Linked DNA regions of Alkaliphilus metalliredigens QYMF. The main gene of each other region encodes a partner of the protein of the gene in region 2 in a complex. Links are inferred from orthologs where the notes say so. Each region holds a gene or a part of one and is shown on either strand. Other genes may lie near its edges. The genes, in order: hfq and AMET_RS02570.

Region 1 (6,852 bases), 2.1 Mb from region 2 along the record:
TTAATGAGATAATACCTCTTTCTTTTCATCGTAATTACTATGCATCCACTGGCAGACCTAGAAAACATCATCTTACATCAATGGTTTGGGCTTTGCTTCTGCAGCGGATTTTCTCCATTCCAAACGATACATTGTTGCTTACTTTTCTTCAGTTTTCTAAGGAACTTAGAGATTTTTGTGGTTTCACCAATGTTCCTGATGCTTCTAGATTTACTAGATTCAAACAAGATTTTTTGCTAGACTTACAATCATTCTTTGAGCATCTTGTGGATGTCACTGAACCTATTTGCCAGGCTATTGATCCTCATAAGGCCTCTATGACTGTCTTTGATACTTCTGGCATTGAAGCTTTTGTTACTGAGAACAATCCTAAATATGCTAATAAAATTATTAAACAACTTAAAGCTTTTAAAAAGAGCCATAACCTTGGTGATTCCTATGATCCATATAAAGTAGCCTATGGTTCCATGCCTTCTCATGCAGCTGCTAATCCAGAGATCAAGCAACTTTACATCAATGGTCATTTTTGTTATGTCTATAAATTTGGGATGATCACCAATGGTCTTGGTATTATTCGTGATATTACTTTTTATGACCAAGATTTTATGAATGCTCATCCTAACATCGTTGTTGACAAAAAGTCGGATTCTCCTGATGAGGATAAGTCCCTTGGTGATGCAAAAGCTCTTTTACCAGTGTTATCTGACTTTTTTAATAAACATCCACTCATTCAACCTAATATCTTTATCGGAGATGCTGCTTTTGATACCATTTCTATCTACAAAGGAATTTTTTCGGATTTAAAGTTCAATAAAGCTTATATTCCCTTAAATCCTCGTTCTTCCCTTAGCAGCTCTGAATACACTCTTACTGAAGATGGGATTCCCTGTTGTCCTCATGATCCAAAACTGCCTATGAAGCCTGAAGGCAATACTTCTCATCTTCGCTGTGGTATTCCTACTTTCAAGTTTGTCTGTCCGAAAATGTCTTGGACTAAATGTGAAGACGGCAAGTACCGACGCCGGCATAATTGCGATAATCCCTGTACTTCATCACCTTGTGGTAGAATGATTTATGTGTATCCTGAAAAAGACTTACGGGCATATCCAGGCGCCATTCGTGGTACCGATGATTGGGATAAAACCTATAAAGCCCGAGGTGTCGTTGAGCAAACCATTAACCATTTCAAAGATAGCTTTTGTATTGCTAATCGAAGAACACAGAATGCTAAAACATTGCATGCCGACCTGATTATTGCTGGTATAACGCAGCTTGTTACAGTTATCCTTGCTGACAAAATACATCAACACAAATATATCAGAAGTTTAAAACCACTTATTGCATAGTTAACCGGTACGCCTTGTCTCTTTAAAAAATTTAATCAGCACTCAATTTTCTGCCCTTCTAACTACTTTTCAAATTTAGTTTCGCAATTACCTATTATTTTACTTTTCTGAAACCAGTTCACTCTAAATAGTATATATCAAAATACTATTCATTAAGATCATAAATTGTTTGTAGTGCCTTCAGTGCTCCTAGTTTAGCATGTTCATAGGTTAATCCGCCTTGGAAATAAACAATATATGGAGGCTTGATAGGTGCATCTGCACTGAGCTCAATTGAAGAGCCTTGTATAAAGGCCCCAGCGGCCATTATAACAGACGAATCGTATCCAGGCATAGCCCAAGGTTCTGGTGTCACAAATGAGTCCACAGGCGCCGCTGATTGAACTCCTTTACAAAATGCAATTACCTTTAATTCACTACCCAATTTGATAGATTGTATGATATCACTTCTTGGGTCGTTATACTTGGGTTTCACTTCGTACCCTTCAGCTTCAAATAGCTTTGAACAAAAAACTGCACCTTTTATGGCAGCACTCACAATTTGAGGCGCCAGAAATAATCCTTGTAGCATTGTTCTTGATTGACCAAAGGTTAAACCACATTCCTTTCCTATGCCTGGGGAGGTAAGCTTATAGGATACCTCTTCTATTAAAGTTTTTTTACCCACGATATAGCCACCACCTAATGCGATGCCCCCTCCTGGGTTTTTAATAAGTGATCCAGCTAAGATATCTACCCCAACCCCTGTTGGCTCTTCGGTCTCCAAAAACTCTCCATAGCAATTATCAACCATGCATATGATATCGGATCTCCTACCCTTGATCAGTTTAACAATTTCTGCAATGGTTGAGATGGAGATAGCATCTCTAAATCCATAACCGGTAGAGCGTTGGATATAGATAAGTTTCGTTTTTTTGCTAATGGATTTATCTATTGCATCAAAATCTACCTGGCCTTCTCGAAAATCTACTTGTTTATACTTAACACCAATATTGATTAAACTCCCCTTATAATTACCACGAATTCCAATTAGTTCATCTAGGGTATCGTAGGGTTTACCCGTAACAGAAATCATTTCATCTCCTGGATTTAGTAAACCAGTTAGACATAGACTTAAGGCATGGGTGCCATTTGCGATAGTAGGTCTAACAATACTATCCTCTGCCTTAAAGACCATAGAATAAATCGCTTCTACCTTTTCTCGGCCGATGTCATTATAACCATATCCAGTTGTCCAGTTAAAGTGTTGGTCACTTAATCTGCATTCTTGCATCGCTTTTAATACTTTATATTGATTGGATTGATTGACTTGGTCTATCTGACTAAATACGTCCCCCAAAGTCTCCTCTACTCTAGTTGCTTTATCTAAAAGTCCCGCACTGATATTGAACAGTGTTCCTAGTAAATGATTTGCTGAATCCATCATTTTCATCCTCTTTTCTTTCGTGATTATGATCGAAGTGTATTAAGTTAATATTCCGTGGAGGTCATCGCTTCCTCTGAACTGGATTTCGCTTTATGTAGATATGCCTTATGAGTACTTAAACAAATTGGACATTGCTTGTGTCCAAAGTAATACGACTTATCGATTAATCGTTGACGCTTAAGTCCTTTATTTAAGCCCTCTTTCACACCGAAGCGTCTGCCAACGCCATATCCCATTAGAATTAATACAAGTGAATAACTTAATATATATCCATATAGCATTATATCCCTCCTAGAGGCTTGAATACAAGTAGTTTATTAGAATTGCCACCGGGATGATGATTAAGGTGTTAATCCAGCTCATCATAAAGGAGATAACAACTAAAATTAAGATTGTTATGCTCACTTCTACTTTCCCAAAACTGTTAACTAAATTGGGAAACCCATACTTGCGATCATAGTAACAATCCATCAGGTCATCCATGAGTTGAATGATCATTATAATGATCATACTATGTAAAAAAATCCATACTGGGATAAGTAGTAAATTTATAAATATGATTAATAGAAGTTCTTGATAAGATTTCAATTGACTAGGCAGCATTAAATTTAGTTTTCTAAACATACCTAGAGCATAGGCTGAAGTAAACAATCCAAAGCTATAAAATGGATCAAGTATCATGGCCATTGACATGAACAGCAGGCAGTAAGGAAGGCGGTGCTTCATGATTTCCAAGTAAAAATGACCTTTATGATAAAAATCTTGGTCTATTTCATCATCTAGTATTTTAATAATGACGCCAATGAGAAAAATTGCAATATAACGTCTAACTATTTCGCCCCACAAACATACTCACCTCTTTAAAGCCGATTTTTTTTGTGGCAGATATAGGAATGATATAGGTGCTAGGAAACTTTTTTTTGAGATCATGGAGAATGCGCTTATCTTGTACTTTGTCCATCTTATTAGCAAGAATACAATAAGCCTTCTTGAGGCTAGCAAATTCGTTAATTTGATAATCGATCTGACTTAATGAATTAATTTCATTTTTGTCCATTGCCCAAACATCAATGATATGTAATAGAATTTCTGCATCTTGTAACGTGCTCAGTGTCTGAATCATCGAAGTGCGCACTTGGTCATTTTGAGGAATGCCATCTATTAAACCTCCGGTATCTAAAAAAGTACAATTAACAGTTCCTTTATAAACAGGAATTGACAAGTGAATTTCATAAACTTCTTTGGTTTTAAAAGGTGTTGGACCGATTAACATATTCTTTGCAATGTCTATGGCGTAATGTCTTTTTCTTACTTCACCTTTATCGGTTAGTACATTGATTTCACAGGTGTCCACCCCTAAGTATTCTGCGAAATTTAAAAATAGAGTTGTTTTTCCCACGTTTGGTTTGCCAATTAATATGCAGTTAGGCATTTAATTCTCACCCTCCGTAAAATCAAAGTCGTTTCTTAACAAGATCATCAGATCATCTCGTGTGTAAATACTTTTGTGCCTCAATCGAACAGCTTGCTTCCTGATTGCTTTCTCAATTAGATTTCGAACAAGTCGTGCATTTCCAGAATTGATGCCATCCCTCTTCTTCTTGGAAGCCAGTAGACTATATAATTTGGCTTTAGCAGATTTAGATAGTACATATTCTTTTTGTTCAACCATTAATTCTGATATATCAATCAATTCTTCAATTGTATAGTCTTCGAAATCGATGTGTATAGGAAATCTAGACTGTAGCCCTGGGTTGATCTGAAGAAATTCATCCATTTCTTCCATATATCCTGCTAGAATCAGTATCAATTCATCCTTATGGTCCTCCATGGCCTTCACTAAAGCGTCTATGGCTTCCTTACCAAAATCCTTTTCCCCTCCTCTTGCTAAAGAATATGCCTCATCAATAAAAAGAATGCCACCTAATGCATCCTTTACTTGTTGTTTTACCTTTTGAGCAGTATGACCAATATACTCCCCAACAAGGTCTGCCCGTTCTATCTCAATTAAATGACCTTTTTTTAAAATACCCATGGCACAAAAAATTTTTCCTAAAAGTCTGGCAATGGTTGTTTTGCCTGTGCCCGGATTACCCTTGAAAATCATATGTAAAACTAAAGGTGCGGATTGAAGTCCAGCATTGCGTCTTATTTGCTGCATTTCAGTATAAGCTATCATTTCATTTACAAGTACTTTGACTTTTTTCAGTCCGATTAATTCATTTAACTCTTCTAATAGATTATCTAGAGATTGAATATCTTGTTCCTTTGATATGAATGGCTTTTCAGATTGAGATTGGGATTGCGAGGTCGTTTCAAAAACAATCATCTGACGGATTAATTCATTACTTGAAATATCACCTTTGCGAAAGGCATTAAATGGATAATTCATTATGATCCCTCACTTAAATACAAAGATACTATTGTATTCTATTCATATAAATTTAAAAAGTGACATAAAAAAATGCCTATTTATTTAAATTAAAAATAAATAGACATTTCAAATTCATAATATATCATAATTGTACACCAATAAAACAAAGGACATAGCATCAGCCTAGAATGCCCTAGGGTTTAGGTATTACTCACCTTGTTTTTTTGATGACTGCATAAAATTAATGGGTGTAATAGGCAGAATGGTTGAAATAGCATGTTTATAGATCAATTGTTGCTTCCCATCACTGTCTAGTACAATGGTATAATTGTCGAATCCTTTAACAAATCCCTTTAATTGAAAACCATTAACTAGGTATATCGTGATTTGTATGTTTTCTTTACGAACTTGATTCAAAAATACATCTTGAAGATTGATGTTGTTTTTCATTATACTCACTCCTTATATGGTGTTGTTAATACTATTCTATGATAAATTGAAATATCCTTCTACATTCTTCAGAATGGCTTCAATTATATTCGAAGAGGATTGATCCGTTAAATTATACCACTGAATTTCCTGATAACGATTAAACCAAGTTAGTTGACGTTTAGCATATCTACGGGTGTCTCTCTTTAAAATAGTGATTGCTTCCTCAAGATCATACTGACCTTCTAAGTAAGCAATGATTTCTTTATAGCCTAGACCCTTAAAAGCTATTAATTCTGGGGTATACCCACAATCTAGCAAATTCTTTACTTCTTCAATTAAACCAGTTTCAATCATTTGATCTACTCGATAGTTGATTCTTTCATATAACTCGCTACGGTCTCTGGTTAACCCAATGAGTAAGGGCTCATAACAGGTGTTCTTTTCAATGTCATTTTTAAAATCTCCGAAATTTTCACCGGATTCATAGTTCACCTCTAATGCTCGAATCACACGTTTCACATTGTTGGGATGAATTTTGGTTGCAGCATTAGGATCGATGTCTTGAAGCTTTTTATATACATATTCATTACCATATAATTGAGCGTCTTTCTGGAGTTTCTGCCTAAGATTCCAGTTTGAAACCGCACTGGTAAAATCCATATCATAAAGAAGTGAATTGATGTACAATCCAGTACCTCCAGCAACAATAGGGAATTTATTTCTTTTCGTTATGGCATCAATCAGTCGTGCTGCCTCTGACTGAAAATCAGCCACTGTAAATGAAGCATCAGGTTCAATAATATCAATTAGATGATGTGGAATACCCTGTTGTTCCTCTAAAGAGGGTTTTGCGGTGCCTATATTCATGTGGCGATAAAGTTGCATAGAGTCAGCAGAGATAATTTCTCCCTTTAGTCGCTGACATAAAGCAATACTTGTTTCCGTTTTACCAACAGCTGTAGGACCTACAAGCATTAATATTTTTTTTTTCAAGTTACCCCTCCTATTCTATTGTATCCGTTTAAATAATTTTTCAATCTGATTTTTTGTTAGTGTTAATAAAATAGGTCGACCATGGGGACAAGTTAAAGGTGGTTCTAACTTCTCTAAGTCCCTAATTAATTGCTGTATTTCTTGAATATCTAAAATATCCATTGCTTTAATCGCCTCTTTACAGGATCTTTGAATGATTTTTTCTCTAATATAGTCAGGTTTGACGTGCTTTTCGTTCTTCACTTGATCAATGAGTTCAAAAATAAAATTGTAATCCTTGG
Region 2 (16,752 bases):
AATCGAGATACTGATGGCAGCGATAATTTGATTAGATTTTTCTAAGGGAACGGCAATGCATTGAATATGCTCAGCTACCTCCTCTTTTTCATAGGCTATTTTTGTTTTTCTAACTGCCTGTAATTGATGAATAAGTTCTTTAATATTTACAATGGTATTTTCAGTGTAAGGAACTAATGCTTCAGGATATAATATCTGAACCTCTTCGTCGGTAAATTGACTCAATAATGCCTTACCAAGGGCTGTTGCGTAGGCAGGAATTTTTTTCCCCACGTAGGATATAAGCCTTATGGGCTGAGATGAATCTACCTTAGCAATATAGAGCACTTCATTTTTATGCAAAATACCCAGTTGACAGGTTTCTGAACAGGACGCAACGATGGTTTTCATTTCTTCTCTTATATAGGAGACAATATCCAAGTGCTCTATGTAGGAAGACCCAACGATAAAGGAGTTTAGGCCAATCGTATATTTTGAAGAGGATTGATCTAGCGCAATAAAATTTCTCTTGTGGAGTGTTTGAACAATCGGAAAAAGACTACTTTTGGGTGCACCAATAAGTTTAGATATTTCCGTTAGAGAATAACCTTTATCTGAAAAAGCTAGTAGTTTAAGTATATCTAGAACCCTAGCTGTTGAACGATGTTCTTCTTGGCTCATCAATGAAACCTCCTTTTAAAATGCTATACGATAAGGTTCTTGTATGAACCATATAGTAAACATTATACTCAAAACATTGAAAATTTCATAGGGGTTTTACAGTAATCATAGAAAAAGAATCGATAGTTAACTTTTTGACGTAATATTTTGAAAAGGTATTGACATGTTATTAGAAAAATGTTAATCTTTCATTAATAGTTCTTATATACGAAGATGGTTCGCATATAAGAACGTAGCTTGTGTGATATATATCGAAGTCAAGGTGTATATCGAGGTAGTCTTGAAAGCTATTTAATAAAAAAGGGGGCGAATTGTATTCAATAGTAGTTGTGAGGAAGATAGGATAGCTATACTAGGGTATTTTTTTTCAATGATTTGAAAACGATTTCTTTTTAAGAGAAGGATAAGAGATTACAAAAACTAAGGGGGAAAAATAACATGCTACCAAGTACATTTTTACTTATATTAATAGGGGCAGTGGTATTTCTTATGTTTTTTATTCTAAAACTGAAAATGAATCCAGTTTTAGCAATACTACTTGTAACAATTCCGCTGGCAATACTTTTAGGTAACTCACCAGCAGAAGCAATTGAGGCTATTAATCAGGGCTTTGGAGCAACACTGACATCCATAGGTATTGTTATTATTTTAGGTAGTATCATGGCAGTAATTGTTCAAGATACCGGGGCAGCCATACCCATAGCAAATTTCTTTGTAAAATTAGTACGTGGAAAGAATGTTGAGCTTGGGCCAGCTTTGGCAGGATACATACTTTCGATTCCAGTGTTTGGTGACATCACAACACTTTTGATGGCACCCATAGCCAGTACACTTGCACAAAAACATAAGATAAGTATGGCTAAGATGGCAGTATTTATCTGCGTTGGACTAAATATCACCCACGCATTAGTACCGCCAACACCAGGTATATTAGCGGTTACCCTCCAAATGGGTGCTGACTTAGGTAGAGTAATTTTATTCGGTTCAGTTATCGGAATCATCGGATTCTTCATATTATACTTCCTACTCAGAGACTGGTCGGGAAAAGAAATGATACAACCGATTAAAGAGTATCTGGAACTTCCGGAAGAATTGGCTGGTAAACAGGAACAAGCGGCAACCGGTGAAGGGGTGCTTGACAACCTACCATCAACATTCCATTCTTTCTTACCATTATTTTTACCAGTAATACTAATCACAGTTGCTTCCTTTATGAAAGTATCATTTGACCCGCAAAGTACAGCGTATACCATTATTACATTCCTTGGTGACCGTGTAATTGCACTACTGATTGGTGTAGCAGCGGCAATGACACTTGCAATAGGTAGAATGGAAAAAGTGAAAGCAATTGCTAGAAAAAATGATTCAAGACTACGAGAAGATTGTTCTTTACTAGAGTGTATATTTGGCTCTTGGGTAACAAGAGCATTGCAGATGGCAGTACTTCCATTACTTATAACGGGTATGGGTGGGGCCTTTGGTAGAGTACTTGCAGCAGCTCCAGCAGCTGGAGGTTTAGCAGAAACAATAGCTGCATCAGGAATACCAGCTTTAGCAATTCCATGGGTAATTACGATGGCTATGATGGCTTGTTTGGGATCTATGACAATGGCACAATTAACTTCGGCAGCCTTGGTGTTACCAATATTACCATCACTGGGTATATCACCATTGGCAGCAGTATTAGCTATCGGTGCCGGTGCAATTGGACCTAACCATGTAAATAATAGCGGATTCTGGGTATTCAGTGGATTCTACAATCTAAATCCAAAGCAGGCATTAAAATATATTACATTCCCAAGTGTCGTTATGAGTATCATCCTATTCGCAATTGTGTTTGTACTGAACTCAATAGGGCTTTTAGGATAGATTAACATAATTTAATTAGCCAAACTCCCAAGTTTGAACAGTATCATACTGTTCAAACTTGATTTTTAAAAATTATAGTCATTCAGAAGGGAGATTTTAACTATGAGAAATATAAAACAAAAAAGTGCTTCCGAAAGACTTTTATGGGCACAGTTCGATGCATTACAGCTTGGTTCAGGGTGGGACGAGGAAGATATCAAAAAACCACAAATACTAATAGAAGATGTATTTGGAGACAGCCATCCAGGTAGTGTTCATTTAAATAAACTTACGGAGCAGGTGAAATACGGTGTATTTGAAACTGGCGGATTTCCTGCACAATTCCACGCCACAGACATTTGTGATGGTTGCGCACAGGGACATGATGGTATGAACTATATACTAGCTTCTCGTGAAGCAATCTGCGATATGGTAGAGGTTCATGGTTCTGTTTGTTCTTGGGATGGTATGATACTAGCTTCTTCCTGCGATAAGTCTATTCCTGCCCACTTAAAGGCTGCAGCTAGACTTGATATACCAACAATATTTATTCCAGGTGGAAGTATGAGGGTTGGACCCAATATGACAACCTCTTTAGTCGCAGGAGACATCTCCTTACGTCAAAAACGTAAGGGTGAAATTGAAGATCAGGAAGTGAGAGATTACAAGATAACAGGATGTCCTTCAGTTGGGGCTTGTACGTTTTTAGGAACAGCCAGCACGATGCAATGTATGTCGGAAGCCCTGGGATTAGCTTTACCTGGCTCGGCTCTTATGCCAGCAACCATGACAGATATCCTCCGCAACTCCCGTAAAGCGGGTAGAAAGATTATGGAACTAGTTGAAAAGAATATTACACCTAGTCAAATATTAACGAAGGAAGCATTTGTAAATGCGATTATTGTTCACGCTGCAATTGGGGGCTCTACTAATGCAACGATTCATCTTCCAGATATAGCTTCAGAGTTGGGAATAGAGTTAACTCCTGAATTGTTTGATGAAATTAACCATAAAATACCATACATTGGAAACATCAATCCAAGTGGGGAACACTTGACAGAGTCATTTTGGTTTGCTGGAGGAATTCCAATGGTGCAGCTTATGATTAAGGAGCATTTAAACCTTGATGTTATGACAGCTACCGGAAAAACCTTAGGTGAGAATCTTGAAGACTTGCAAAAAGAAAACTTCTTTGATAGAAATCTTGGTTATTTAGCTAATTATGGACTCAAAAGTGAAGATGTAATTTTCCCTATAGAGAAAGCAAAGGAAATAGGATCTATTGCTATCCTTAGGGGTAACATAGCTCCGGAAGGATCTGTGGTTAAGTATTCTGCTTGTGATGAAAGTTTATTTGTTCATAAAGGGACTGCAAGGGTTTATAACAGTGAAGAAGATGCGCACAATGCAGTTGTAAACGGAGAGATTAACCCAGGAGATGTAATTGTAATTCGTTACGAAGGACCTCGGGGAAATGGTATGCCTGAAATGCTAATGACCACAGAGGCGATTGTTTGTGATAAACGGTTAAATGGTACGGTTTCATTAGTGACTGACGGTAGATTTTCAGGCGCTACTCGTGGTGCTGCAATTGGGCATGTGTCTCCAGAGGCTGCTTCAGGAGGACCATTAGCTTGGGTTGCCACAGGAGATATCATAGAATATAACATTCATGAGCGTACATTAAATGTTGTGGGTATTGACGGTGCTGAAGTGTCATCAGAAGAGGTGGATAAGGTATTTGTTGAAAGATCTAAAGACGGTGTTATTCCAAGACCACCTAGAAAAGGACTCTTTAAGAGATATACAACTTCTGCAGTGTCAGCAATGAAAGGTGCGGGCTATTAAATGAGGGAACAGGGTGGAGAGTCTACCACCTGATTATATAACAATCCCGCCTAAGCGTTAGCGTAGGTGGGATTGTTATATACATATAGGTACAGGATATGTATCGAGGTAAACTGAGAAAATAAGTCTCGCAGATTGAGATGAACGTATATTAAAAGATATTGACATGTTACCAGAAAAATGATAATCTTCAATTAGAAGTTCCTATATAAGACTTCTGTTCTTATATAAGAACTGAATTATTGAGTGGGATCTGGTTTTAGGGAATATATCAAGAAATGTAACACTTGATCGATATGTACTTCAAATTAAAGGAGGGGTGTATCATGAAATTTATAGCTTTTACAACAAAGGACAAAGAGAACACACGACTAGGCGTATATAAAAATAGTGAAAGTATAGTGATTGACTTGAATACCATAGGACTAAGTCGCTTTTTCCATGATATGAATGATTTGATTAAGAATATCAAGCCGAAGGATATTGATGTATTAAAGGAAGTCATTAGTTTGGTGGAAGAGAAAGAATACGAAACGTATCATGTAGAGGAAATAACTTTAGGTGCTCCTATTGATAGAACCATTCATGATGTGATTTGTGTTGGACTAAACTACGCGGAACATATTGATGAAACAAAAAAGGGTTTTGATGAAAATATGGAAATACCGCTACACACAGTGTATTTTTCTAAAAGGGCAAATCAGGTGAAGGGCCCTGGAGAAGAAATTGAAAGCCATAGTCATTTAAATGAAAGTATGGATTATGAAGTAGAGTTAGCTGTGATTATTGGCAAAGAGGGAATCAATATTTCAAAAGAAGAAGCCAAGGAGTATATATTTGGATATACGATACTGAATGATCTTTCAGCCAGGGGTCTTCAAAAAAATCATGTTCAGTGGTTTAGAGGGAAAAGTCTTGATGGCTTTACTTCCATGGGACCCTGTATTGTACATGGTTCTTCCGTAGGTTTTCCATTGGAGCTTGATATTAAATCGAGGGTCAATGATGAGTTGAGACAGAACTCCAATACAAAGTTTATGATGAAGGATGTCAGCACAATTATTTCCGAGATTTCACAGGGAATGACGCTACTGCCAGGGGATGTCATTGCCACAGGAACGCCATCAGGAGTGGGGATGGGTTTTACACCTCCAAGGTTTTTGAAGGCGGGAGATACAGTAGAATGTGAAATTCAACATATGGGACTTTTAAAAAATAAAATAAAATAAAAACTTAATCAAAAATTGTAGGAGGAATCAACATGCCGTCATTATCTAAAACAATATTAAACTTAGAAGAATCTGGTATTAGAGAAATTATGAACTTAGCATTGGGTATGGAAGATGTGATTAGACTGGAAATAGGAGAACCACAGTTTGATACACCTGAGCATATCATTGAAGCAACTAGTCAAGCTGCAAGAGATGGGTTTACTAAATATACTGCGAACCTAGGACTGTTATCTCTAAGAGAAACAATATCCAATCATGTAAACAATAGATTTAACTTAGAAACAAGTTGGGAGAATGTAGCTGTATCAGTAGGAGGCGTAGGTGCTGTTTCTTCATTAATCCGTGTGTTAGCAGATGCCGGAGATGAATTACTCATACCTAGTATTGCCTGGCCAAATTATAAGATGGCAATTGATTGTATTGATGCAACACCTGTATTCTATAAATTAGACCCTAACAATGATTTCTTACCATCCATTGAAAATTTAGAAAGTCTTGTGACACCTAAAACCAAGGTACTGGTAATCAACTCACCTTCAAATCCTTTGGGAGTCGTGATTCCACAGAAACTAATAAAAGAGCTAGTAGAATTTGCTAAGAAACATGACTTATTTCTTATCTCTGATGAAGTGTATGAGGAAATCATTTTTGAAGGAGACCATATTAGTACGCTTCCATATGATACTGATGGACGCGTAATTGGCGTATTTAGTTTTTCAAAAACCTATGCCATGACAGGGTATCGATTAGGTTACGCCATCGGTAATAAAGAGATTATAAAAGAAGTAGGTAAATTCCAAGAAGTGAATGTCATGAATGCATGTGGCATTGCTCAAAAGGCTGCTGAAGCTGCTTTAAAAGGATCGCAGGATTGCATTAGAGAAATGGTGGCGGTCTATAAAGACAACATGGAAGCAGCAACTAGACTAATGGACGAATATGAAATTCCTTATCAACAACCAACGGGTGCATTCTATCTATGGGTAAATATAGGGTGCAAGGATGCTACAGTGTTTGCTAAAGACTTTTTAGTACAACATAAGGTAGCAATCGCACCGGGAAATACCTTTGGACCTGAGGGAAGCCCTTATATACGTATTTCTTTGGCATCTAAGAAAGAAGATATATTGGAGGGAATCCATAGACTGGCTGTTATGCTGGGAAAATCAAAGCTTGCTGTGAATGCTTAAAATACGATAAACAAAAAATAGATGAACAATCCGGGGGGATAACAATGAGTAATCGAATACAAAATGAACTGAGTGAAGGAAAATATGTTGTGGGTCCATTTATGAAGCTAGCTAGCCCTGCAATAGTTGAGATTATGGGGAAAGCCGGATTTGACTACGTGATTATAGACTGTGAGCATGGACCTACAAATATGCTCCAGGCTGAAGATATGGTAAGGGCGGCTAAACTTGTAGGGATTTCGCCTGTCATTAGAGTCAGTGCCAATGATCCTGTTATGATATCTAGGGCATTGGATATTGGAGCAGATGCGGTGCAGGTACCACAAATCAGCACAAAAGAAGATGCAGAAAGAGTAGCTAAAGCTGCTAAGTTCGCTCCACTAGGAGAGCGGGGCTCTTGTCCTTATGTTAGAGCTGCTGAGTACAGTCATCTTGATAAGAAAGAATATTTTAAGAAAGCCAATGAAGAAACCATGGTGATTATTCATATAGAGGGAGAAGAGGGAGCTAAGAACATTGATGAAATTTTATCAGTAGAGGGAATAGACGTCATATTTATAGGACCCTATGACTTATCTCAATCATTAGGGGTTCCAGGTGAGGTAGACCACCCTAAAGTGGTGGAAATGATGGAAATGGTTGTTGAAAAAGCCAAAGGAAAAGGAAAGACAGTGGGGACATTTGTTGAAAGTCCAGAAGGCGCTCATAGATGGATTGATTTAGGCGTGCAGTATATATCCTATGCTGGAGATACAGGAATTATTTATCAAGCATGTAAAGATATAATGCAACAAATCCAGTCAGTTGAAGCAATTTCTCAAGACCAAATATAACAGTAGTATCTGGCGTGGTTTGATTTAGAGCGGCACGAGACGAGTTAAAGGTGGTGGAATAAAAATGAAAAATGTTGTGACATATAACGAAAAAGAACTTAGAAGATCCATGACTCCTAGAATTGAAGCCATGAGAAAAGAAATTGTTCATTCAAAGCCAATTTTATGTAGTGAACGAGCGCTTTTGGTGACGGAGGCATATGCTGAAACGGAAGCACTGCCATCGGTCACCCGAAGGGCATTTGCCTTGAAAAAAATCCTAGGAAATATGACGCAAAATATTTTTGAAGGTGAATTAATTGTAGGGAGTCACGGAAGTAATGGGCGAAGATCAGCACCTGTTTTTCCTGAGTTTTCTACAAAGTGGTTGGAAGAGGAATTAGATGAAATATTGGAAACCAGAACCCAAGATACCTTTATTGTTCCGAAAAATGTGAAGGAAGATCTGAAGGACATTTTTCCATATTGGCGAGGCAAAACCATCCATGATCGATACCGGGCCATGCTACCGGATGAAACCAAAAGAGCTAGGGATGCTTATATGTTCACCCGTGGTCTTTTTGAACAAAATGGTTATGGCCATACTGCCTATGATATTCCTAAGCTTTTAAAGGTTGGGCTTGTAGGGATTAAAAGCGAAGTCAATGAAAAAATGCAGACCCTTGATTTAACCACAAGTGAAGGACTTGAAAAGAAGCTTTTTTATGAAGGGTTGATTGTTTGTTGTGATTCGGTGATTGCATATGCTAAACGCTATGCTCAGAGGGCTCTAGAGCTGGCTGACCAAGAGAAGAATCCTGTAAGGAAAAAAGAGCTTGAAAAAATTGCCGATGTTTGCCAATGGGTTCCAGAAAATCCAGCAAGAGATACATGGGATGCAATTCAGGTTGTGGCCTTTATGCAACTGATTATTCAGACTGAAACAAATGGAGACTCAGTTTGTCCCGGGCGTCTGGACCAGTATCTCTACTCTTATTATAAAAATGATATGGCAGAAGGTCGATATACAATAGATGAAATTCAAGAATTATTAGATTGTCTTTGGATCAAATTGAATGAAATCATTAAAATTCAAGCCAGTGAGTCTGTTCGTATTCATCCTGGATTCCCCATGACTCCAACTGTAACCATTGGGGGACAAACACCTGAGGGTGAGGATGCGACAAATGAGTTAAGCTATTTAATGCTAAATAGCCAAGAACATATTCGATTGACAAATCCACAATTTACGGTTCGATTTCATAAGGATACTCCAGAGGATTTTAAGCTGAGGGTGGTAGAAGTCGTGAAGTTAGGAACTGGCATGCCAGCAATGTTCGGGGATGAGGCTTGTATAGCCGCTCTGAAGCGGGGTTGTCCAGATATGCCAATGGAACGGATTCGAGATTATAGAATTGTGGGTTGTGTTGAATTAGCCCCTAGGGGTTTCCAGGGCCGTGTTAATGGTGGATTTTTAAATGTAGCACGTGTTGTTGATTTGGCTCTTAATAATGGTGTGGATCGTTTGACAAATGAGCAGATCGGACCCCAAACAGGTGCACCAGAAGATTTAAAGGATTTTGATGATGTTCTGACAGCAGTTCGAACACAAACAGCATATTTCGTAAAGCACCAAGTGATTAATGCAGCAGTTGTAGATATGGTGCAAAGAGAGCATACACCGCATCTATTCTTGTCATCCCTTGTGGAGGGGTGTATTGAAAATGGTAAGGATATGACCCAGGGAGGCTCCCTATGGGGCGGGACTCCGATTCTCCATGTTGGAGAAGCCACTGCTGCTGATTCGTTGATAGGAGTCAAAAAAGCTGTTTTCGATGATCAACTGATTAGTATGAAGGAGTTAAAAGAAATTTTAGATAGCAATTTTGCCGGTGCTCAGGGGGAAAAAATATATCAAGCTCTCCTAGCTATGCCGAAATACGGAAATGACGACGATTATGCAGATGAAGTCATGCAAAAAATGATCAATATCTTCTTTGATGAAATCGAGAAACATAAGGATATAGATGGCCGTTTCTATACCTCCACCATCCTTACCCTGGGGGCCACAGTTCCCCATGGCTGGACTACAGGGGCCACTGCCAATGGAAGAAAGGCCACAATGCCAGTTGCGGATTCCATGTCTGCATCTAATGGAGCGGATAAAGAAGGGCCCACGGCGATGTTGCTATCTGCTAGTAAAATAGACCAAACCCGTACCATTGAAGGAAATGTGGTTAATCTAAAATTCACGAAGATGGCATTAGAGGAAAAGAAAAACCTACAGCAATTGGTTAATTTGGTCAGTGTATACTTCGATGATCTAAAAGGTCAAGAAATCCAAGTGAATGTAGTGGATGAAAGTACCCTGAAGGATGCCCAAGAGTATCCTGAAAAGCACCAGGATCTCATTATACGTGTAGCTGGCTATAGTGCACGTTTCACAGAGCTGGCTAAGGAGCTGCAGGACGATATCATAAGAAGAACAGAATACAATACACTGTGATTAGAAAATTTGGTAGCTTTAGAGGTGTTTAAATATGGCAGAGTCATTACTTGAAATAGAAGGAGTCATTTACAATATACAACGCTACTCTATCCATGATGGAACTGGTATCCGAACAACGGTCTTTTTTAAGGGGTGTCCATTACGTTGCCTCTGGTGTGCTAACCCAGAATCTCAAAAAATTGAGATTGAGGAAATGGGAGAACGAAAAATTGGTCGTATTGCAACTGTTCAGGAGGTTCTAGATGTGGTTTCTAGAGATAAGATGTTCTACAACCGCTCTGGAGGTGGCATGACTTTATCCGGAGGGGAACCTCTGATGCAGCCAGAATTTGCTTCGGCATTGGTGAAAGAGGCAAAAAGACAAGATATTCATACGGCGATTGAAACATCAGGGTATCAGCAATGGGATCTACTTTGGTCAGTGATTGAAAACATAGATACGGTTTTATTTGATATTAAGACCATGGATGCTCAGCAGCATCTTGAAGTGATGGGTACATCTAATCAGTTGATCCTTGAAAATGCAAAACGGATAGCTAAGATGAATAAAGAGATCATCCTCCGAATTCCCATTGTTCCTGGATACAATGATAGCTGGAGCAATATGGTTGAAACAGTTAATTTCGCTAAGGAGATAGGAATAAAAGAAATGCATCTTTTACCCTATCATCAGTTAGGGGAGTCTAAATATAAACAATTAGATCGGAATTATAAGTTAAAGGGAGTCAGACCCCCATCAAAAGAAAAGCTTCAGGATATGGCTTTGAAAATTCATCGGAATTGGAAAGTAAATGTATCGGTAATTTAAGAGACCTGTCGTTCTTTTTAAGTAAAACTGTATGACGGTGAAGCTTTAAAACTTTTTATACAAGATAGGAGATGTTGTGATGGAAGTCAAGAAAGGTAAATGGGTGGAAATCCATGATATTATTCTACAAACCAGCCAGCGAGCGCATCACTTGCCGGAGGATACAAAACAGGTCCCTCTAGAAATGAGGGTAAAGGGTTTTTTATTACAGGATGCTAAAGTTGGAGAGAGAGTAAAAATAAGAACTTTAATTGGAAGAGTGATTGAGGGAGAGCTGACAATAGATAACCCAAGACATGAATTTGATTATGGAGAGCCTGTACCGGAACTGTTAACCATTGGAACAGAGCTAAAAAGTCGGTTGTTTTCGGAAAGGTGGAAAGATCATGAGTAGAGCGGGTAAATCCTACGATGAAGTAACCCAGAGAAAAAATGAAATTATGAAAGATGCACTGGGAATTGACTATGATAGATTTTCCATAGGGACCATAGGATTTGATTACGAAAAAATGATGGAGGAAGTAGGTTATCCATTAGAGGAAACAATCAGGATCCAAAGAGAGACTGGTGTGGGGCAAACGCCGCTTGTTGAAATGAAGAACATCACTAAATTGGTTCGTAGTATGTCTGAACCCGGAAAGGGAGCCACCATTCTTGTGAAGGACGAAGCCCAAAACCCATCGGGAAGCTTTAAAGCTAGACGGGCTGCATTATCTGTATATGAAGCCCAAAAGAGGGGATATGAAGGTGTGATTGCTGCAACAAGTGGGAACTATGGTGCGGCAGTTGCCAGTCAGGCTGCAATGAGAGGAATGAAATGTATTGTTGTCCAAGAAACCCATGACAGTAGAGGGGTAGGGCAACCGGAAATTTTAGAAAAGGGAAGAATCTGTGAGGCATTAGGGGCGGAGGTTGTTCAATTAACAGTAGGACCTGAGCTTTTTTATCAGTTTTTAGTGCTATTGGAGGAGACTAAGTTCTTTAATGCATCATTATATAGTCCATATGGTATAGCCGGAATTGAAACCCTTGGCTATGAAATCGCCACAGAGGTTAAGGAAAGATATGGAAAAGAACCTGCTGCTGTGATCACGACCCATGCAGGTGGTGGAAATGTGACGGGAACAGCAAGAGGCATTAAAAAGGCTCATTGTGACAATACAAAAATCATTGCAGCTTCAGTGGATCTTTCGGGGCTACATATGGCATCGGATAAAGACTTTAACAAAAAATCCTTTACAACGGGACACACTGGATTTGGAATGCCTTTTATGACTTGGCCAGATAGATCCGATGTTCCGAAAAATGCCGCAAGGCCTCTTCGATATATCGATAGATATGTAACGATGACTCAAGGTGAAGTATTTTATGCATGTGAGATGCTAGCTCAGCTAGAGGGGATAGAGAGAGGACCTGCAGGTAGTATATCATTGGCGGCGGCCATTGCCATTGCAAAGGAATTAAATGATGATGAAGTAATTGTGGTACAAGAAACAGAGTACACAGGTGCAGGAAAGCATCCCACAGCCCAGCTTACCTTTGCCACAAAGCAAGGAATTGAAGTGAGAAGGGGAAATCCTGAAGAAGGTATTCCTGGAAAGTCAGTGGTGATTCCTGAAAAGCCAGAGCAGATGTCAGTAAAGGATTATGATATAGATAAGCTAAGAACTTCTTATCTAAAAAATGCTTTAAAGGATGTTGATATCAAGACCCTTATAAAAGAAGATATTGACTATCTTGCTGAAGAAATAAGAAAAGACAGTAGCTTTGTTAAAGAATATATAGAAAAAATGGGATCATAATATACAAAAATTTATGTGAGTTTTAAAGGGGGGGAGCATATGAATGACATTATAAAAGGCCTTGAAGTGATCCAAAAAGACGATGAATTGATATCCCTTGGGACGAGAATTGCTTTTTATCCACTGGCAATCAAAGAGGCTAAGGGAGCTATATTAATGGATTATGATGGCAATGAGATCATAGACTTTTTATCAGCTGCCTGTGTATCAAATGTTGGGCATAGTCATCCTAGGGTGGTTAATGCAATTATTGAACAAACGAAAAAATTTATTCACTATAACCCGGCTTATGCTGTTCATGAACAAATGGGAAATCTAGCAGAGGAACTGATTCGTATCACACCTGGGGATTTTCCAAAGCGGGTAGCATTCAGTCTTTCCGGTGGTGATGCCAATGACAATGCCATTAAAGTCGCCAGAAGCTATACAAAAAGAACAAAAGTGATTTCATATTTCCGTGCATACCATGGAACAACATATGGTGCATTATCGCTATCGGCGGTTAGTTTACCCATGAGAAGAGATCTAGGACCCTTCGTGCCGGATGTCTATCATATACCCTATCCAGATTGTTATCGATGTAATCGTAAATCACCGGATTCTGGATGTAATATGGATTGCATGGAAAAGTTAAAAGAATTATTTAATACAGTTGTACCGGCGGAGGAAGTGGCTGCAATATTTCTAGAACCATTCCAGGGAGATTCGGGAGTGATAGAGCCACCAGCAGAATATATCGAAGAATTAGTTAAGGTATGCAAAGATAATGGGATTCTTTTGGTGGTGGATGAAGTTCAAAGTGGCTTCGGACGTACTGGCAAATGGTTTGCAAGTGAGCATTATAATTTGGAGCCAGATATTATCGTACTTGGAAAAAGCATTGCATCGGGAATGCCATTGGCAGCCTTAGTGGCACGAAAAGAGATACTTGAGGGCTGGGGAGCACCGGCTGGATCTTATTCAACAGCAGGAAACCCCATATGCTGTGCGGCAGCCCTGGCCACAATAGATATCATTGAAGAAGAAGGACTTGTAAAGAAGGCTGAAGAATTAGGGAACTATACGATTAAACGTTTTGAAGAGATGAAGGAAAAACATCCTTTAATCGGTGATATTCGTGGAAAGGGTCTGATGATAGGAGTCGATCTGGTTAAAGACCGTGGTACAAAAGAGCGGGCAAAGGATGAAACAGCAAAGGTTTCCTATCGATGCTGGGAAAAAGGCTTGTTCATCACATTCTTTAGTGGTAATGTGCTTAGGATTGCCCCACCACTTACCATATCAAAGAAAGAACTTGATAAAGCCCTAGATATTATTGAAGAAGCGTTATGTGATGTTGAAGCAGGAAGGGTCCCTGATGAAATTTTAGAAAGTGTTAAGGGCTGGTAAGAAGATAAGAAATGATAGGAAGCAAACAATAATGTTTAATAGAAATATGGAAAAAACCAGTTCATCTAAATAAAACGATAAACTGGTTTTTTTCATATACTCAATATACATAGAGAGATAGAAACTAAGCAGGGATCATTTGTTTTTTGTTCTGACGACTCCAATGACGATGCTGAGCGATGGCATTGGTGAATTCCTGGCTGAATTGATTGGTGTCTGTCACATTTCGAACTGTGACGACGCCCATTTCTGTAATGAGTTGATCCTGTGTATTGCCACCAGCCATATTGACCCCTTGAATAGCAGAGGCCATCAACAGATCAACGCCTTCATTTGTGGCTCCGATTGCTTTAGCATGCTTAAAGGCTTCGTTGACAAAATGCAATGCATCACCCTGCATCATTAAACTGTTGATGCTTTGTGGACCTCCAGGTACGTAAACCGCATCGTATTTGATAGATGCAGTGGTTGCATAATTTTTACCTACTTCCAACTGCTGGCCATCAACACTTGTCAGCATGCCCAGGTTTTTACTGACAATTTCTGTATGGACGCCGGCGCCATTGAAGGCAGACATTACCTGGGTTACTTCTGGATAATTAAATCCATTTTCTAATAATATGGCAACCTTTCTAGTCCGAGCATCCTTGACGGTATTCTCCTGGCTTACGGCTGGTGAGGTGGCTGTGACGCCATTTCCACCTAGGGCTGCTGGTGAATCTGCCCCCACACCAACTGCAATTTGTGTGGCCAGCTGTCCATCTACATTGTTAAACATGTTCACGACCCGCTGTTTAATTTGTTTATCCATAACGCTTCCCACCTCGAAGTGGAAGGCTTCGATGATATGTTGCTTTTCTGCACTAGACATACTATTCCAGAAAAGGGTTGCTTGTCTATAATGATCTCTAAAGCTCTCACTACGCTCACGAACCTTTTGACCCTCGACCTTCTCTGCATGATGAACATAGCCATGATCAGCTTCGGGAGCTGGATGAGGTGCATCATTTTGGAGGGAGTTTGGTGAATAGCTAACCCGGCCACGGTCTATGGTCATACGATGATAGCCATCCCGCTGATTATTATGTATAGGGGCCATGGGTCGGTTAATGGGGATCTCATGGAAGTTAGGGCCACCCAAACGGATGAGCTGCGTATCTAAGTAGGAAAATAACCTACCCTGTAATAAGGGGTCATTACTAAAATCAATCCCTGGCACCACATGGCCAGGATGGAATGCCACTTGCTCCGTCTCTGCAAAAAAGTTGGCCACATTATTATCCAAGGTCATCTTACCGATTCGTTTAACGGGGATCATTTCCTCAGGCCAAATCTTAGTGGCATCAAGGATATCAAAATCGAAATTGAATTCCTCCTCCTCCTCTACTATTTGTACCCCCAGCTCATATTCTGGATATTCTCCCATGTCAATTGCATCCCATAAATCCCGTCTATGATAATCTGGATCCTTTCCTGCCAGCTTTTGGGCTTCATCCCAAACCAGGGAATGGACACCCAACAAGGGCTTCCAATGGAACTTCACAAACCGTGCCTTGCCCTGTTCATTTACAAATCGAAAGGTATTGACGCCAAAGCCTTCCATCATTCTGAAGCTTCGTGGAATAGCTCGATCTGAGAGTAGCCACATAATCATATGGGCAGTCTCTGGGGTATTGACAACGAAGTCCCAAAAGGTATCGTGGGCGGCAGAAGCCTGTGGAATTTCATTATGAGGCTCTGGCTTAATGGCATGAACTACATCTGGGAATTTAATTGCATCCTGAATAAAGAACACAGGAATGTTATTGGAGACAAGGTCATAATTGCCGTCTTCGGTATAAAACTTAGTGGCAAAACCCCTCACATCCCGGACGGTATCGGCTGAACCCTTAGAACCTACCACTGTTGAAAAACGCACGAATACTGGTGTTTTTTTTGTTGGATCCTGTAGGAATTTAGCCTTAGTAAGTTCGGCCATTGGTTCATAAACTTGAAAGTAGCCATGGACACCAAATCCACGGGCATGGACAACACGCTCTGGAATGCGCTCGTGATCAAAATGAGTCATTTTCTCTCTGAAATGAAAATCCTCCATTAACGTTGGACCCCGGGCACCTGCCTTGAGGGAATCGTCAGTATTAGAGACCCGTCCCCCTTGATTTGTTGTAAGCAATTCATTGTTATGATCTACACGATGCAAATCTAATTTCTCATTTTTACTGTTTTGTTCCATGGTATTTTGAGGCTGTTGTGGTCCTGTATTCATTTTATCCTCCTTCTCCAATTAAATTTGATGTGAATACGTGGAAATATCCAATGTCTTGTGCAATAGTGTGGATGTTTTTATTTATTTTTACATTTATAGTATTTATTAACAGGGGACTTTTTATACTACAATAAAAGGAGTAAGGGTCCTTAAGGACTAATCCCAACAGTTCTAATTCTAACAGAGGGATTAACGTGAATGACAGCCTCTGAAAACTGATGATTCCAATTCTCACCATTAAAAAACTCAGGATGATTGGCTTTCACATATTTTCCATAGCCAACATTATCATTTTGTAATTCATATTGTAATATTTCTACGGTAGACTGCAGATGTTTCTTTACTTCTCCGGCAAGATAATTTTCAGTCTCTTCAATCTTTTCTTCTG

What was found.
Region 1: the proteins of AMET_RS02570 (region 2) and hfq are in contact, whole or in part, in a crystal structure (PDB 3VU3), measured with the Escherichia coli proteins. The link is inferred for Alkaliphilus metalliredigens QYMF from one-to-one orthologs.

Annotation. Positions count from the first base shown.
Region 1 is NC_009633.1:2,577,317-2,584,168, forward strand. What follows is about bases 3,976-6,852. They hold hfq (RNA chaperone Hfq), read right to left. Parts: upstream 5,597-6,852; coding sequence 5,354-5,596; downstream 3,976-5,353. Other genes in these bases: AMET_RS12550 (GTPase), read right to left, coding at 3,976-4,204; AMET_RS12555 (AAA family ATPase), read right to left, coding at 4,205-5,164; miaA (tRNA (adenosine(37)-N6)-dimethylallyltransferase MiaA), read right to left, coding at 5,633-6,571; mutL (DNA mismatch repair endonuclease MutL), read right to left, coding at 6,587-6,852. Also shown: AMET_RS12530 (ISNCY family transposase), read left to right, coding at 1-1,346; AMET_RS12535 (methionine gamma-lyase family protein), read right to left, coding at 1,492-2,772; AMET_RS12540 (hypothetical protein), read right to left, coding at 2,817-3,053; AMET_RS12545 (hypothetical protein), read right to left, coding at 3,064-3,618; more of AMET_RS12550, read right to left, coding at 3,599-3,975. UniProt on the Escherichia coli protein: RNA chaperone that binds small regulatory RNA (sRNAs) and mRNAs to facilitate mRNA translational regulation in response to envelope stress, environmental stress and changes in metabolite concentrations.
Region 2 is NC_009633.1:516,995-533,746, forward strand. The notes cover bases 13,794-16,752. They hold AMET_RS02570 (catalase), read right to left. Parts: upstream 16,365-16,752; coding sequence 14,223-16,364; downstream 13,794-14,222. Other genes in these bases: AMET_RS02565 (aspartate aminotransferase family protein), read left to right, coding at 13,794-14,098; AMET_RS02575 (Ger(x)C family spore germination protein), read right to left, coding at 16,514-16,752. Also shown: AMET_RS02515 (IclR family transcriptional regulator), read right to left, coding at 1-660; AMET_RS02520 (GntP family permease), read left to right, coding at 1,099-2,529; ilvD (dihydroxy-acid dehydratase), read left to right, coding at 2,632-4,356; AMET_RS02530 (fumarylacetoacetate hydrolase family protein), read left to right, coding at 4,683-5,585; AMET_RS02535 (pyridoxal phosphate-dependent aminotransferase), read left to right, coding at 5,618-6,778; AMET_RS02540 (HpcH/HpaI aldolase family protein), read left to right, coding at 6,823-7,611; AMET_RS02545 (glycyl radical protein), read left to right, coding at 7,676-10,096; AMET_RS02550 (glycyl-radical enzyme activating protein), read left to right, coding at 10,131-10,907; 2-amino-4-oxopentanoate thiolase subunit OrtA, read left to right, coding at 10,987-11,301; 2-amino-4-oxopentanoate thiolase subunit OrtB, read left to right, coding at 11,294-12,709; more of AMET_RS02565, read left to right, coding at 12,749-13,793.